DNA from 3 places in the Bacillus pacificus genome. Region 3 is predicted to be linked to each of the others. Evidence: predicted binding sites of a transcription regulator. Region 3 holds the regulator's gene; each other region holds the start of a gene.
The links. The regulator Rex, encoded in region 3, represses fermentation and respiration genes when NADH is low (regulators of the CRP and FNR family bind a similar motif). The targets are predictions, from matches to a motif close to TTGTGAAATATTTCACAA.

Region 1 (5,339 bases), 760 kb from region 3:
AAACGAGGGTGGTATTCCACTTGGTTAATCATTGGTTTAATTTCTGCATCTTTCATTACATCTTGTAAGTGATGGATTTGGAAGTTACTTACGCCAATTGCACGTACGCGCTCTTCTTTATAAAGTGTTTCTAACGCTCTCCACGTATCTTTATATTTCCCTTCTACAGGCCAATGAACAAGATATAAATCTAAATAATCTAGCTCTAATTTTTTTAAGCTTTCTTCATATGCAGCAAGTGTCGTTTCATATCCTTGATCCGAATTCCACACTTTTGAAGTAATGAATAAATCTTCACGAGAAATGCCTGCTTCTTTTATACCTGCACGAATTCCTTCACCTACAGCTTTTTCATTTCCGTAAATTGCAGCTGTATCGATGCTGCGATATCCTGCTTTAATCGCTGATTTTACAGCTTCTACAAGTTCTGGCCCATCTTCTACTTTAAATACGCCTAAACCGAACCAAGGCATTTCTACACCGTTATGCAATGTTGTTGTACTTTGTAAATTTTTCATTATATTTTCTCTCCTTCTATTTCACTTGATCTCTTTTTTCTAAAGTCATACTCCACGCCGTTAAAATAACAGCACCTACTACCATCACACCGCCTACCCAAGCTGTATGAATTAATCCTAACGAGTTCGTTACAATACCACCTAAATAAGCACCAAGAGCGATTCCAGCGTTAAATGCCGCAATGTTAATCGCGGATGCCACATCAACAGCGCTAGGTACAAATCGTTCAGCCAATATAACAACGTATACTTGTAGTCCTGGAACATTCATAAATGCGAATAGTCCCATAAAAATAATTGTGATGAATCCAGCGACTTGAAACGGCGCTGTAAATGTTAAAACAAATAATACAATTGCTTGAATAAAGAACATGTAAAATAACGCTCGAATCGGATTATGATTTGATAATTTTCCGCCGACCATATTCCCAATCGCAATTGCAATTCCGTACACTAACAAAATAATTGTAACGGTACTTGCTTTAAATCCTGTCACTTCTTGTAATAGGGGAGATAAATACGTAAATGTTACGAATGTTCCCCCGTACCCTAATGCAGTAATGATAAATACAAGTAATAGTCTTCCATTTGTAATCAGCTTAAACTGATCGCGAAATGATACAGACGTACCTTTTTTTAAATTAGAAGGAATGAGCATACTGTTGGCGATTAAGGCAACGATTCCAATTGCCACAATTACCATAAACGATGCTCTCCATCCAAATTGCTGACCGATAAATGTTCCAATTGGCACACCTGTAATGGTCGCAACCGTTAAACCAGTAAACATAAATGCAATTGCACTCGCACGTTTATTCTCAGGTACAAGCGCAGCCGCAATTGTCGATCCTATCGACATAAAAACGCCGTGTGCAAACGCAGATACAACCCTTGCGATAAGTAACACAGTAAAGCTTGTTGCCACTGCCGCAATTCCATTACCAATAATGAAAATAATCATAATCCACATTAATAATGTCTTTCGCGACATACTAGCTGTTACTGACGTTAATACCGGGGCACCGAACGCTACTCCTAACGCATATAAAGAAACGGTTAAACCCGCTGTTGTAACAGAAACATGTAAATCCTCTGAAATAGATGGTAATAAACCGACACTAATAAATTCGGTTGTACCAATTCCAAACGCACTAATTGCTAGTGCTAATAAAGCAAACATACTTCTTCGATTCGTCTGCATAGCCGAAGAAGATACTGTATATGAATTCAATTGAACCCCTCCTTAATACGAGAAATCCAATCATAATAGTGTGAAAAAAGGCCTTTTTTCTTCTACAAAAATAACTTTATTGCTCATATATGCTATTATGAATGGCTTCGCTCTTTTTTTGAAGAACGCACTTAAAAGTACGATAGGTACCAAAAAGTAACATAGGCACTTTTTAGTACCGTACTACTCATTTCCCTCTTACGTATGCTATTATGGAACATATTCAACATGATAAAAAGTACGTACTTTAAAGTGCTATAGGTACTTTTTAGTAACATTTAAATGATTTAGCTTCTTTTGTTGGAGAAATGCAATCTAGATTCATCAAAGGAGATTTTTATATGAAGAAATATAACATTCCCGTTGAAGCGACTTTAGAAGTTATCGGCGGAAAATGGAAAGTCGTTATTCTTTGTCACTTAACGAAAGGTACAAAGAGAACGAGTGAATTAAAACGTCTTATGCCTGGTATTACACAAAAAATGTTAACGCAGCAATTACGCGAACTAGAAGACGACGGCGTTATTCAAAGAAAGGTATACAATCAAGTACCACCGAAAGTAGAATATTCCCTTACAGACTACGGTTGGTCTTTAGAATCCATTCTTGATTCCCTTTGTACTTGGGGCGAATGCCATCTTGAAAAAGAAGGTAAGACATCGATGCTAATTGCAGAAAGTGAATAAAAGGAAAAAGGAAAAAACGAACGTGAATTTGTTCGTTTTTTCCTTTTTTTGTTTATATATATGTACATTTCTAACTGGAACAAAATATTTTATACGCTTCCATACCTTGTCAGTACTACGTTATACACTCAATATCAAATAATTAGGAATCATTTTTATGTTAACATAGGTGTATATAGTATATAATATAGGATATATATTATATACACTTTCCGGTAACGGAGCTTTTCCATTATGCGGACAAGCCATATATCGGACAGTTCATAAATAATAAGTAAGACGTTATGGTTTTAGATTTATGTTTGCAGCTTACTTGCTGTCATAAATTTAAAGGCATTTTATTGTGTTTTGTGAAACTTTGTATAAAGTTTCGTAACCGTTTACTATCTTACTTATCAAAAATAAGAGTATTGCTATCGTAAAGGAGAATTGGAGATGCCAGAAACTATGACTCAAACAAAGCCAGAACAAGAAACTGTACAAATTTCTGCTAGCCAAGGACAACTTGATGTACTTGATCAGTTGTTAAAACCTGAGGTACAAGAATCATTAACAACACTAGTAGAACAGCTTCCAAAATTAACTGAGCTTGTTAACATTTTAACTAAGTCTTATGACTTCGCTCAAACTGTTGCTACTGATGAAGTATTAAAAAGCGACACTGTTGGTGCAATCACAGAGCTTGTAGAACCTGTAAAAGATACAGTGAAAAGCATGGCTGCAACTGCAATCGAAGCGAAAGACCGTGCTGACGAAAGCAACGAAGTTATCGGCCTATTCGGTCTTTTAAAATTACTAAAAGATCCACAAGCACAAAAAATGTTCCGCTTTGTGAACGCATATCTTCAAATTAGTGCAGAACGTAACAATAAATAAGTTAACTTATAACAACAATTAGTAAAGACGGGGGATATCATACTATGTCAAAACAAATTGTCATCTTAGGCGCTGGTTATGGCGGTCTTCTTGCCGCTTTAAACGTACGTAAATATTACAGCAAATCAGAAGCACAAGTTACAGTGATTAACCAATACCCAACACACCAAATCATCACTGAACTACACCGCCTTGCAGCTGGTAACGTGTCTGAGCAAGCAGTTGCAATGCCACTTACAAAGCTTTTCAAAGGTAAAGATATCGATCTTAAAATCGCAACAGTTGAGTCATTCTCAGTTGATAGCAAAGAAATCAAATTAGCTGGCGGCACTACTTTATCTTACGATGCACTTGTAGTTGCTTTAGGAAGTAAAACTGCTTACTTCGGTATTCCAGGACTAGAAGAAAACAGCATGGTATTAAAATCTGCTGCTGATGCAAACAAAATCTACAAACACGTTGAAGACCGTATTCGTGAATACGCGAAAACGAAAAACGAAGCTGATGCTACAATCGTAATCGGTGGTGGCGGATTAACTGGCGTTGAGCTAGTTGGTGAGCTTGCTGACATTATGCCTAAACTTGCAAAAAGCCACGGCGTAAATCCAAAAGAAGTTAAACTTCTTCTTGTTGAAGCAGGTCCAAAAATCCTTCCAGTATTACCAGACCACTTAATCGAACGTGCAACTACTAGCCTAGAAGCACGCGGCGTTACATTCTTAACTGGTCTTCCTGTAACAAACGTTGCTGGCAATGAAATTGACTTAAAAGACGGTCAAAAACTTGTTGCTAACACATTCGTTTGGACAGGTGGCGTTCAAGGTAACCCACTAATCGGTGAATCAGGTCTTGAAGTAAACCGTGGTCGTGCAACAGTTGATGCATACCTACAATCTACTTCTCACAAAAACGTATTCGTTGCTGGAGACAGCGCTGTTGTCTTCGCTCCAGACGGACGTCCATACCCACCAACTGCACAAATCGCTTGGCAAATGGGTGAGTTAATTGGATACAACTTATACGCAGCACTAGAAGGCAAAGCATTCGAAGAGTTCGCACCTGTAAACTCTGGAACACTTGCTAGTCTAGGACGTAAAGATGCTGTTGCTACAATCGGAGCAAGCAATACTCCACTTAAAGGCTTACCAGCATCATTAATGAAAGAAGCAAGTAACGTTCGTTACTTATCACACATTAAAGGTCTATTCAGCTTAGCTTACTAATCTGAATATAAGCCCGAATCATGCCCTGCATGGTTCGGGCTATTTTTATCCCGCTTTAATGGGCAGTAAGACCCCCACTGATTAAAGTTTCACTTTATCCGTAATTTTCTCTAACTTATTTATTCGTCAAAAAAATGATATACCCTTTAAATTTATCTAAATATACTGACTTTTTCACAATAAAAGCTGTCCCGTTTTGGAACAGCTTTTATTGTCACCTTTTGTCGGTAAATCGATATATCGAGAAAATCGCCGATATAATTCGAGTTACGGTCGATATATTCGAAAAATCGCCGATATAATTTTTCCGTCTTGTTTACTATCCTAACTTCACAAGGCTGTAGTTCTTCTTCCCTTTACGAATAATAATAAATCGTCCATCAAATGAATTTTCTACCGTAACATCCGTACCTACATCCGTTACTTTTTCGCCATTCATAGAAATAGCTCCATTATTAATATCTTCGCGTGCTTGTCGTCTAGATGGTTCGATTCCTAAATCAACGAGCCATTCTACGATATTTTTCGTCTCTTTTGAAGACTGGAATGTTGGCATTTCTTTAAAGCCTTGTTCAATTTCATCGGCTGTTAACGATTTAATATCTCCGCTAAATAACGCTGCTGTAATTTTCACAGCTTGCAGCAACGCTTCTTCTCCATGAACGAATTTCGTCATTTCTTCCGCTAATACTTTTTGCGCTTCACGTTTATGAGGCTCTGTCTCTACCTTCACTGCCAACTCATCGATGCGCTCTTTCGTTAAGAACGTAAAGTATTTCAAGTATTTAACGACATCACGGTCATC
Region 2 (5,339 bases), 1.0 Mb from region 3:
GGCCAGAAAATGGCCTGCTTTTTTAATAGAATAGAGATAATATGAAGTAGAAGTTCTCTCCTTTTTTTGCTATGTTCTTCTGGAAAGGAGAGGAAGGGATGTTCACTTATGTATATGCATTGTTAGCGGGGATGGTGTTTGGTTCTTTTTTTATGGTAATTGCGATGAGAGTTCCGCTAGGGGAGTCTATCATAACCCCGCGTTCATATTGTCATTATTGTAAGTATGTGCTAAAGCCAAAAGAATTGATTCCAATCATTTCTTTTTGTATGCAAAGAGGGCGTTGTACGAATTGTAAGAGGAAAATTTCAATTTTGTACGTAGTATTTGAACTTATAACTGGAATGATATGTCTTCTAACTGTATATATGATTGGGGTGGAACGAGAGCTTATTATCGTTTTATCACTTTTTTCGTTACTTCTTATTATTTCAGTTACAGATTACATATATATGTTAATTCCAAATCGTATTTTAGCTTGGTTTGCTTGTTTACTCATTTTAGAATGTGTTTTTATACCGTTAGTTACTTGGATAGATAGTATAGTTGGTAGTTGCGTTATATTCATTTTGTTATACTGCATGCAAAAGATATATCCAGAAGGGCTTGGGGGAGGGGATATAAAATTACTTTCGTTACTTGGATTTATAGTGGGACTGAAAGGGATTTTTATCGTTTTATTTTTAGCATCTTGTTTTAGTCTTTGTTTCTTTGGAGCTGGTCTCGTATTAAAACGTATGAAAATGAGGACTCAAATACCGTTTGGTCCTTTTATTAGTCTTGGGGCAATATGTTACATGTTGGTCACGTATGCAAAATAGAGAGGGGATAGAAAATGAATGTATATATGGATGATCAAAGAAGTTGTCCGTACGGTTACGTGCTCGCAACTACAGTAGAATGTGCTTTGCAAATGGTACGAGATTATGAGGTGAATGTTCTTTCCCTTGATTTCAATATGGGATGGGGAGAAAAAAGTGGATTAGATTTTGTAGAGACTTTTTGTAAAGAGGGTCTATATGTAAATGAAATACACTTTCATACGAATGATGTTATCGGTATGCATAAGATGAAACAGAGAATGAATAAGGGAAAGGAAGAGGGAGAGATTAACCCTAATCTTGTTGTTAAATATGTGGGGAGCTAAAAACTCCAAAGTAAAACTTTGGAGTTTTTAATGTTTCATATGTGCTTGCAACGGAATGATTTCTTCTTGTTGAGCTGCTCCTAATTCAGTTTCTTCTTGTTTCACGTCAGGTACTTTCTTTGTTAAGTAATGGTATACCATACCGACAAATATAGACCCGCCAATAATGTTACCAATTGTAACTGGAATTAAGTTATGAATAGCACCTGCAAAAGAAATTGTCTCCGGATGCGGTGAAACTAAAGATAAAGCAAACAGCGATAAGTTTGCGATGCTATGCTCGTAACCAGATAAGAAGAATGTGAAAACGAGCATCATCATCATCATAATTTTTGCTGGATCACCTTTAACTTGAGAAGGTAAGAAACAAGCAAGACATACAAGCCAGTTACATAAAATTGCTTTAAAGAATAGTTGCATTGTAGGTGTATTCATTTTTCCCTCAACGACTTTATTCATGAAATGACCGTGATCAATTGTTTCGAAAATTCCAGTGGCATAAAATAGTAAGGCAAAGAATAAAGCGCCAGCTAAATTGCCTGCATAACAAGTAACCCAGTTACGAAGTGTATCAGATATTGTTGTTTCTTTTCTTAATGTTGCTACAGTGAAGTACATTGTGTTTCCAGTAAACAATTCAGCACCACCATATATAATAAGTACGAGGGCAATTCCGAAAAACATAGAAGCAGCTAAATAAGTTGCTGGTGAATCTGCAATGTGAAAAAAGTTACCTAATTTAAAACATAGTACAATAATAAAACCGATATAAATACCCGCAAGTGCGGCACGAATGAAATATTGCATCGGGTTTGTATCTAACATTTGTTTTTTGCTCTTAGCCAGTTTGACAACATAATCTAATCCTTGTTCTAGCATGAGTAATACGCTCCTTTAGTACATCATCTATAAAGTGAAACTTTAATCAGTGGGGGTTTTCTTCATCTCCCACTGATTATCAGCCCTCACCAATCGGGCTTTTATGGGCAGTTGATCCCCACCTAACTTCTTTGTTTTCGCTGAATTTTGAGGTGGGGGTCTTACTGCCCATTAAAGCGGGATAAATACTCCTTATATGAATAAAGTACATCGATTCTGTCTTAGTTTCAATAAGTTTGTGCAATGTTTCACAAAAAGGACATACATATATTAAGAAAACGTTTACAAAAAATAGTATAATAGAATTTTTTCTGGACATTGAGTGGGGGAAGGGTAAAAAGAAAAAGCGCTGTAATTACAGCGCTTTTTCGTCTAAATTCTTTTCTACTTTTGTTTCTACTTCTTTTGAGAAGAACCAACCACCAGCTGCGATTCCAACTAATACAATCCAGAATGTAAGCTTCCATGGTGTAGATTCTGGGAATGAATGCGGAATTACATTTAATGCAGGATGTGCTAACGTATAAACTGCTAGTTTCACACCAACCCAACCTACAATTAAGAATGCCGCAGTTTCAAGTCCTGGTTTACGTTTTAAAATTTGTACGAAAGCAGTTGCTGCAAATCGCATAATGATTAATCCGATAAGTCCACCTACAAAGATAACAACGAATTGCCCAGTATCAAGACTACCAATTGTACCTAATCCTGTTTTTGGTAAAGTCATTGCTAATGCAACAGCAGCTAAAATAGAATCAACTGCGAAGGCGATATCTGCAACTTCAACTTTAAATACAGTCCACCAAAAGTTCTCTTGTTTTTTCTTTGCTTCTTTTTCTTCTGTTTCTTCATCTGTATTCTTTTTAACATACGTTTTAAATAAGTGATTACCAGCGATAAACATAAGGTAAATGGCACCGATTGCTTGCACTTGCCATACGTCCACTAGGAACGAAATCATAAATAACGATCCGAAACGGAAAACAAATGCCCCTGCTAATCCATAAAATAGTGCTTTCTTTCTTTTTTCTTCTGGTAAATGTTTTACCATAATTGCAAGAACAAGAGCGTTGTCAGCCGCTAAAATCCCCTCTAGTGCAATTAGGATGAGTAATACCCAACCATACTCCAATAATAATGATACATCCATGTACATTCTCCTCTCATTTCTATAAGTACTAAATAAGTGAAGAATTCCCCACTATTTAGTTTCCCCATACTCCTGCCTATTAACTTTAGAAGAATTTGGAAATGGATGCAAAAAAGACCTCTGCCGTTAATAGGCAAAGGTCTTGCTAGACATATGTAATGAAAATGCCAACAAAGCCGGAAGAACTAAGTTCTACGTAATGACGACTTTGTTTCCAAGAAATATTCTTGGACGCTACTCCCCTTTGGAGATATGCTATTGTACTCTCATTATATGGATAATTTATACGGTTGTCAACCTGTTAAAATGTCTTCATTCGGATATTTTATTTTCCGGTTCTTTTTACGTGCAAATGAAAAAGCTAATGTTAAAGGCCCCATCTTCCCAAAAAACATCATAAAGATAATAATAGCTTTTCCAATCATCGTTAAGTGTGGTGTGAAATTCATACTGAGACCGACAGTCCCAAATGCTGAAAATACTTCGAAAGCACTCATCAATAGAGGAACTCGCTCAGTAATGCTTAAAATTAAAATAGCAAAAAAAATAAATGAAATAGAAATAATAGCGATGGTCAATGATTTGACAATGAGAGTATCTTTAATGGATTTTTTAAACACGACAATATCGTCTTGTTCTTGTAAAAATTTAAATACCCCAAAAAACATGATTAAAAAGGTTGTTAATTTAATCCCACCGCCAGTTGAAGCACTACCGGCTCCGATAAACATTAGAAGCATCATTAATAAAAGGGAAGGCTTTGATAATGCGGAAATATCAACTGTATTAAACCCGGCAGTACGCGTTGAAATAGCTTGGAAATAAGCAGCCATGCCTTCTTCAAATGGGGTAAAGCCTCTCATAGAAAGAGAATTGTGAAACTCGAATATAAAAATAAAAACAGTCGCAATAATATTGATGATTAGAGTAGAAGAGAGCATAAGTTTTGAGTGTAATGTAAGGTTTTTAAAATTTTTCTTTCTTTTTATATCTACGATTACTGTAAAACCAATCCCACCTAAAATAATGAGGGAGGAAATGACGAGATTGACAAGAATGCTGTGAGAGTGGGACATTAAATTATCGCTCCAAACAGAAAAACCTGCATTGTTAAAAGCAGAGATGGAATGAAAAAAGCTATAATAGATCCCTTTAGCAATCCCATATTTCGGTACCCATTCAAAAGAAAGAATGAAAGCAGCGATACATTCGACTGTAAAAGAGAATAAAAATAATGCTTTGGCAAGACGAATGACACCGCCTATATTCGTTTGATTTAATGCTTGTTGTAGTAAAATTCGGTTTTGAAGGCCAATTTTTCTGCCAAGCATAATCGCAATTAAAACAGCAAAGCTCATAATGCCAAGTCCGCCCACTTGTATAAGTGTTAAAATGACACATTGGCCAAATAAGGTAAATACTTTCCCAGTGTCCACAACACCAAGCCCTGTAACCGTACAAGCAGAAACGGTTGTAAATAAAGCATCGAGCCATGAAATAGACGTCGTTGTAGCAATTGGCAATTTTAATAAGCATGTACCGATAATTGATAACATAATAAAAGACAAAGTAAGAACACGGGGAGGACTCATGTGAATGTTAATCCGTTTCATGTTACATATCGTTCCTTTCAGTTTGCTTTTACTAGTATGTGAAAAAGCACCATTATGTATGTTAAAAATAGAAAGAGGCAGAGAATATCTGCCTCTAAGCCATATGTTATATTGTTATCCACGTAATTGTTGTTGAGCTAAAGAAACAAGACGTTTTGTTACTTCACCGCCAACTGATCCGTTAGAACGTGATGCAGTATTAGACCCTAAGCTTACGCCGAATTCTTGTGCAATTTCATATTTAAATTGATCAAGTGCTTGTTCAGCACCTGGAACTAGTAATTTGTTTGTTTTTGCCATGATGATACACATCCTTATGAGTAATCCAGTTCAGCTAAGTATGTATCTGAACTGGTACCGTTATTTTATGTGGAACCGGCGTGCTCATACGCGGAAGTAATCGGTGTGATTAGAAGTTATTGGATAGAAAAAAGAGTAGCAATTTTTGCTACTCTTTTTTTAGTATTGTCGCTGTACCTTCCACGACAATATCATCCGATTGATTATATATATTTGTTTGTAACGTAATGATTTTTTTATCGTCACGTTT
Region 3 (5,339 bases):
AAACAGATGAAGTCTGACCTTTGAATCTATCCTTTTTCGGGAAATAAAAACGAAGAAGGTATCTCTAAAAAACATTTTGAAATATGCCCTTATTATAAGGGGGGCTAATATTGTCAAACTTTGTCGGCAAATCGATACCTCGTGTCGAATTGTTTATGCAATAGAGGTTGACCATGGCTAGAAGATAAGAAGGATGTCTCATCGTCAAAAATCCCGACTGATGAGACATCCTTCTTATTTATACTCTTATAAATGCAATTCTTCCCATTCTGCCATACAAGCATCAAGTTGTTCTTGTAGTGTTTGCTTTTTCGTTGTAATTTCACTAGCCTTTTCATAATCTGCATATATTTCTGGTAAGCAAAGTTGATCTTCTAACGTAGCAATTTCTTCTTCAAATTGTACAATATTTTGTTCTAGTTCCTCAATTTTTCGAGTACGTTGACGCTCCAACTTTTTGCGCTCTTTTTCTTCGAGATAATTTAATTTTTCTGGAGCTACAGTTTTTTGAACAGGTGTCTGATTTTCTTGCTGTTCTTGTTGTTCAAATTCAGCACGTTCAATCATCTCATTTTTCTTTTCAACGTAGTAATCGTAGTCCCCTAAATATTCCTGTGCACCTTCTGTTGATAACTCAACAACGGTCGTCGTTACACGATTAATAAAGTAGCGGTCATGAGATACAAAGAGAAGGGTACCAGGATAATCAATTAAAGCATTCTCCAAAATCTCTTTACTATTTAAATCAAGATGGTTTGTAGGCTCATCGAGAATTAATAAATTCGATTTTTGCATCATAAGTTTTGCGAGAGCTAATCGAGCTTTTTGTCCACCACTAAGAGATGATACTGGTTTTAGTACATCATCTCCTGTGAATAAGAAGTTACCTAGTATCGTGCGGATTTCTTTTTCGGGTTGCAGTGGATATTCATCCCATAACTCATTTAAAACACGCTTAGAAGATGTTAAATTGGCTTGTTCTTGATCATAGTAACCAACAGATACATTGGATCCGAAAGAAACATCACCATGTAGTAGTGGTAACTTATTCACAATTGATTTTAATAATGTGGATTTCCCAATTCCATTTGGACCAACTAAAGCAACGCTATCTCCGCGAGTTAAGCGCATTGTTACATGCTCAATAATTGGATCCTTATCATAGCCGATAGTTGCATCCTTTACTTGTAACACATCATTTCCGCTTTGTTTTTCGATATCGAAGTGGAAGGAAGCTGACTTAGAGTCACCTAATGGTCTTGTTAATAGTTCCATACGGTCTAATTGTTTACGACGGCTTTGTGCACGTTTTGTCGTAGATGCACGAGCTATATTTTTTTGAACGAAGTCCTCTAGCTTAGCGATTTCATCTTGTTGTTTTTCATAACGTTTCATTTCTTGCTCGTATAGTGCTGATTTTAAGTCTAAATATTTACTGTAGTTACCAACAAATCGTCTACTTTCTTTATTCGAAATTTCATATACTTGTGTAACAAGTTTATCTAAGAAATAACGGTCGTGGGAAACGATTAATATTGCGCCAGGATAACCTTGTAAATATTGTTCAAGCCATGTTAATGTTTCGATGTCTAAATGGTTTGTAGGCTCGTCCAAAATAAGGAGGTCTGGTTTCGTTAATAATAATTTACCGAGAGCTAATCGTGTTTTTTGTCCACCGCTTAATGTGGAAATCGTCGTTTGGTGCGTTTCAACTGGGAAGCCAAGACCACTTAAAATCGAACGGATATCTGCTTCGTACTGATAGCCACCTTGATCTTTATAATCTAATTGTAATTGGTCATAATCAGCTAATAATCTTTCATATGTAGCCTCGTTTGAAAAGTTTTCTTCTTTTCCCATCTCTTGCTCTAGCCTTCGAAGTTTTGTCTCCATTTGCTGCAAGTGTGTAAAGACGGTTAACATTTCATCCCAAATTGTTAAAGACGTTTCTAAACCGGTATTTTGAGCTAGATATCCAATTGAGACATCTTTCGGTTTTATAATTTCTCCACCATCATGAGATAGCTCACCCGCTATTATTTTTAATAATGTAGATTTTCCGGCTCCATTTCGCCCGACTAATGCGATACGATCTTTCGTTTGAACTTCCAATTTTATGTTTGCAAGAATCGTTTCTGCACCGTATAATTTCGAAAGCGCGTTTACTTGTAATAAAATCAATGTTTTCACCTCAAATAATTTCTTAACTTTGCCATGTTTATATTTCTCAATCATACTAAAAATAGTGTATAGTTTAAAATACAGAGAGAATACTTCTTCTTTCTATTATACAAGGAATTTAATAAGTGCTAAACTTCTGTATTTGATTAAAGCATATGAATAAAGATAGGAAGAGAGGAGAGGTTATATGGAGCAGCAGAAAATTCCACAAGCCACTGCTAAGAGATTGCCTCTATACTATCGATTTATCCAAAACTTATCTTTGTCTGGTAAGCAACGTGTTTCATCAGCCGAATTAAGTGAAGCGGTCAAGGTTGATTCCGCAACGATTCGAAGAGATTTCTCATACTTTGGAGCATTAGGAAAAAAAGGATATGGATATAACGTAAATTATTTATTATCATTTTTCCGTGAAACACTCGACCAAGATGATATAACACGTGTAGCGCTTATTGGAGTAGGTAATTTAGGGACCGCTTTCTTACATTATAATTTCACGAAAAACAATAATACAAAAATTGAAATGGCGTTTGATGTTAGTGAAGAGAAAGTTGGAACAGAAATCGGAGGCATTCCTGTATATCACTTAGATGAATTAGAAGAACGTTTATCAACTGATATACAAGTGGCAATATTAACAGTACCCGCTACAGTAGCGCAATCTGTAGCCGATAGATTGGCAGAAACAAACGTGCATGGTATTTTGAATTTTACACCAGCGCGCTTAAATGTGTCAGAAAATATAAGAATTCATCATATTGATTTAGCAGTAGAGTTACAAACACTCGTTTACTTTTTGAAGAATTATCCACAATAAAACGCAGAGGAAGCGACCTCTGCGTTTTATTATTGTTTTTTCTTTGTAAATTTAACTAAGATGAGGCGAAGTGCCAAATTAAAATCAATCGTTGCCATAACTGCAAATAGTATTGTCCACATATTCCAAATTGTATCTGTTACGTTCGTAATGGCGAAGCGTGTAAAGATACATCCTAGAAGGAAGTACAATGCAGCCATGAACAATGGTGAGTTTCTCATACTAAAAATCCTCCGATAAAGCCTTGCATTTTTTCAGCTTCTTTAATCATTTCCTGAATTTGTTCGTTACTCACTAAAACTTGGGCAATTGCAACTAATGTATTCATTGCAACATGAGCTGCAATGGGAACGATAATACGCTTCGTTTTTACATATAAGAAGGCGAATACGAGACCCATAGCAGTGTATACCAATAAGTGAGTAAAATCAAAATGAATCGCCGCAAATACAAGGGAACTAATGATAGCGGCAATAAAGAAGTTAAACTTCTTATAAAGTGTACCAAATAAAATCTTTCTAAATACGATTTCTTCCAAAATAGGTCCTATTATAGAGATGACGATAAGGAACCAAGGAGTAGTTCTTGCGATATCCATAAGCCTTGCTGTATTTTCAGATCCAGGTTTAATACCTAATACATACATTTCAATCATACCAGCAATACTTTGCGAGAAAAATGCTAAGAAGAAACCGATAAAAATCCAACCAATTGTAGCTGGAACAGTAGAACGCGTTTTATCTAAATGTCTATCACGAATATCTGTTCTAAGTAACCAAAGTACGATACATAATGCAATAAAGAAGCTAATGATTGCCCAGTGACCAGTTATAAGTTGAAATTTCTCTTCCCTAGTAAATCCCCTGTTATCATAAAGTCCAGTTTTCAGGAGAAGTGGTAATCCAGCAATTGATGATAACTGCATTAAGATGTATGTAACGATAACCCACCAATATTGTTTTTTCAAATGGTTTAACCATCCTTTCTAACTCTAGTGTATGAGATAAGGTAGGATAACATGTACATATGCTACCTACGATATAAACCTCTTGAATTATGTTTTTTTCGTAAATCCTTATTTGAAATTATAATAGAAGACAGGAGAAAGTTGTATGTGTAGCGAAAACAACTTAGGGTGTCCCTTCATATTGTAACATACGAGTAGCGGAAACAACGATTCATATGGTAAAGGTAGAAGAAGAGGAACTCTATATAGAAAAGTTTATAGCGTAATTTGCGAAAAAATTATGATTTTTTTACTTGCAAAAGAAATTGAGATTATTTATTATTATAAGTGTGTTAGCACTCGGGTGACCTGAGTGCTAATAAATAAAATTTACATAACAAAATGAGGAGGTTATTGTTCATGCTAAAGCCATTAGGTGATCGCGTTGTAATTGAGCTTGTTCAAGCGGAAGAAAAAACAGCAAGTGGTATTGTATTACCAGACACAGCAAAAGAAAAACCACAAGAGGGTAAAGTTATTGCAGTAGGTACTGGTCGAGTGCTTGAAAATGGTGAGCGTGTTGCTTTAGAGGTAGCAGCAGGTGATCTTATCATCTTCTCAAAATATGCAGGTACTGAAGTGAAATATGAAGGTACAGACTACTTGATTTTACGTGAAAGTGACATTTTAGCAGTTATCGGTTAATTATATAAATCTTAAAAAATCCAAGGGGGTCAATTATTATGGCAAAAGATATTAAATTTAGTGAAGAAGCACGTCGTTCGATGCTTCGCGGTGTCGACACTCTTGCAAACGCAGTAAAAGTAACGCTTGGACCAAAAGGTCGTAACGTTGTTCTTGAGAAAAAATTCGGTTCACCACTTATTACAAATGACGGTGTAACAATCGCAAAAGAAATTGAATTAGAAGATGCATTCGAAAACATGGGTGCGAAATTAGTAGCAGAAGTTGCTAGCAAAACAAATGATGTAGCTGGTGACGGAACAACAACTGCAACTGTATTAGCGCAAGCTATGATTCGTGAAGGTCTTAAAAACGTAACAGCTGGTGCGAACCCAATGGGTCTTCGTAAAGGTATCGAAAAAGCTGTAGTTGCTGCAGTAGAAGAATTAAAAACGATTTCTAAACCAATCGAAGGTAAATCTTCTATCGCACAAGTAGCTGCTATTTCTGCTGCTGACGAAGAAGTAGGTCAATTAATCGCTGAAGCAATGGAGCGCGTTGGTAACGACGGCGTTATTACTTTAGAAGAATCTAAAGGTTTCACAACAGAATTAGACGTAGTAGAAGGTATGCAATTTGATCGTGGATATGCATCTCCTTACATGATTACTGATTCTGACAAAATGGAAGCAGTTCTTGATAACCCATACA

Region 1: LMD38_RS01475 (DUF1641 domain-containing protein) is a predicted target of Rex. The motif match lies at 2,784-2,801, and genes of this name have one in related genera.
Region 2: LMD38_RS19810 (formate/nitrite transporter family protein) is a predicted target of Rex. The motif match lies at 2,263-2,280, and genes of this name have one in related genera.

What each region holds. Positions count from the first base shown of each region.
Region 1 is NZ_CP086328.1:309,906-315,244, reverse strand. Features, by position in the region: gene LMD38_RS01490 (aldo/keto reductase) at 1-518, opposite strand, end outside; gene LMD38_RS01485 (MFS transporter) at 535-1,719, opposite strand; gene LMD38_RS01480 (winged helix-turn-helix transcriptional regulator) at 2,091-2,435, shown strand; gene LMD38_RS01475 (DUF1641 domain-containing protein) at 2,871-3,311, shown strand; gene LMD38_RS01470 (NAD(P)/FAD-dependent oxidoreductase) at 3,356-4,534, shown strand; gene tyrS (tyrosine--tRNA ligase) at 4,854-5,339, opposite strand, start outside.
Region 2 is NZ_CP086328.1:3,805,252-3,810,590, reverse strand. Features, by position in the region: gene LMD38_RS19820 (prepilin peptidase) at 99-821, shown strand; gene LMD38_RS19815 (cyclic-phosphate processing receiver domain-containing protein) at 836-1,147, shown strand; gene LMD38_RS19810 (formate/nitrite transporter family protein) at 1,175-2,026, opposite strand; gene LMD38_RS19805 (TerC family protein) at 2,382-3,176, opposite strand; yybP-ykoY riboswitch at 3,266-3,431, opposite strand; gene LMD38_RS19800 (TrkH family potassium uptake protein) at 3,470-4,789, opposite strand; gene LMD38_RS19795 (alpha/beta-type small acid-soluble spore protein) at 4,904-5,089, opposite strand; gene LMD38_RS19790 (MaoC family dehydratase) at 5,238-5,339, opposite strand, start outside.
Region 3 is NZ_CP086328.1:4,803,990-4,809,328, reverse strand. Features, by position in the region: gene LMD38_RS24660 (ABC-F family ATP-binding cassette domain-containing protein) at 247-2,181, opposite strand; gene LMD38_RS24655 (redox-sensing transcriptional repressor Rex) at 2,369-2,998, shown strand; gene LMD38_RS24650 (YdiK family protein) at 3,028-3,219, opposite strand; gene LMD38_RS24645 (CPBP family intramembrane glutamic endopeptidase) at 3,216-3,965, opposite strand; gene groES (co-chaperone GroES) at 4,365-4,649, shown strand; gene groL (chaperonin GroEL) at 4,688-5,339, shown strand, end outside.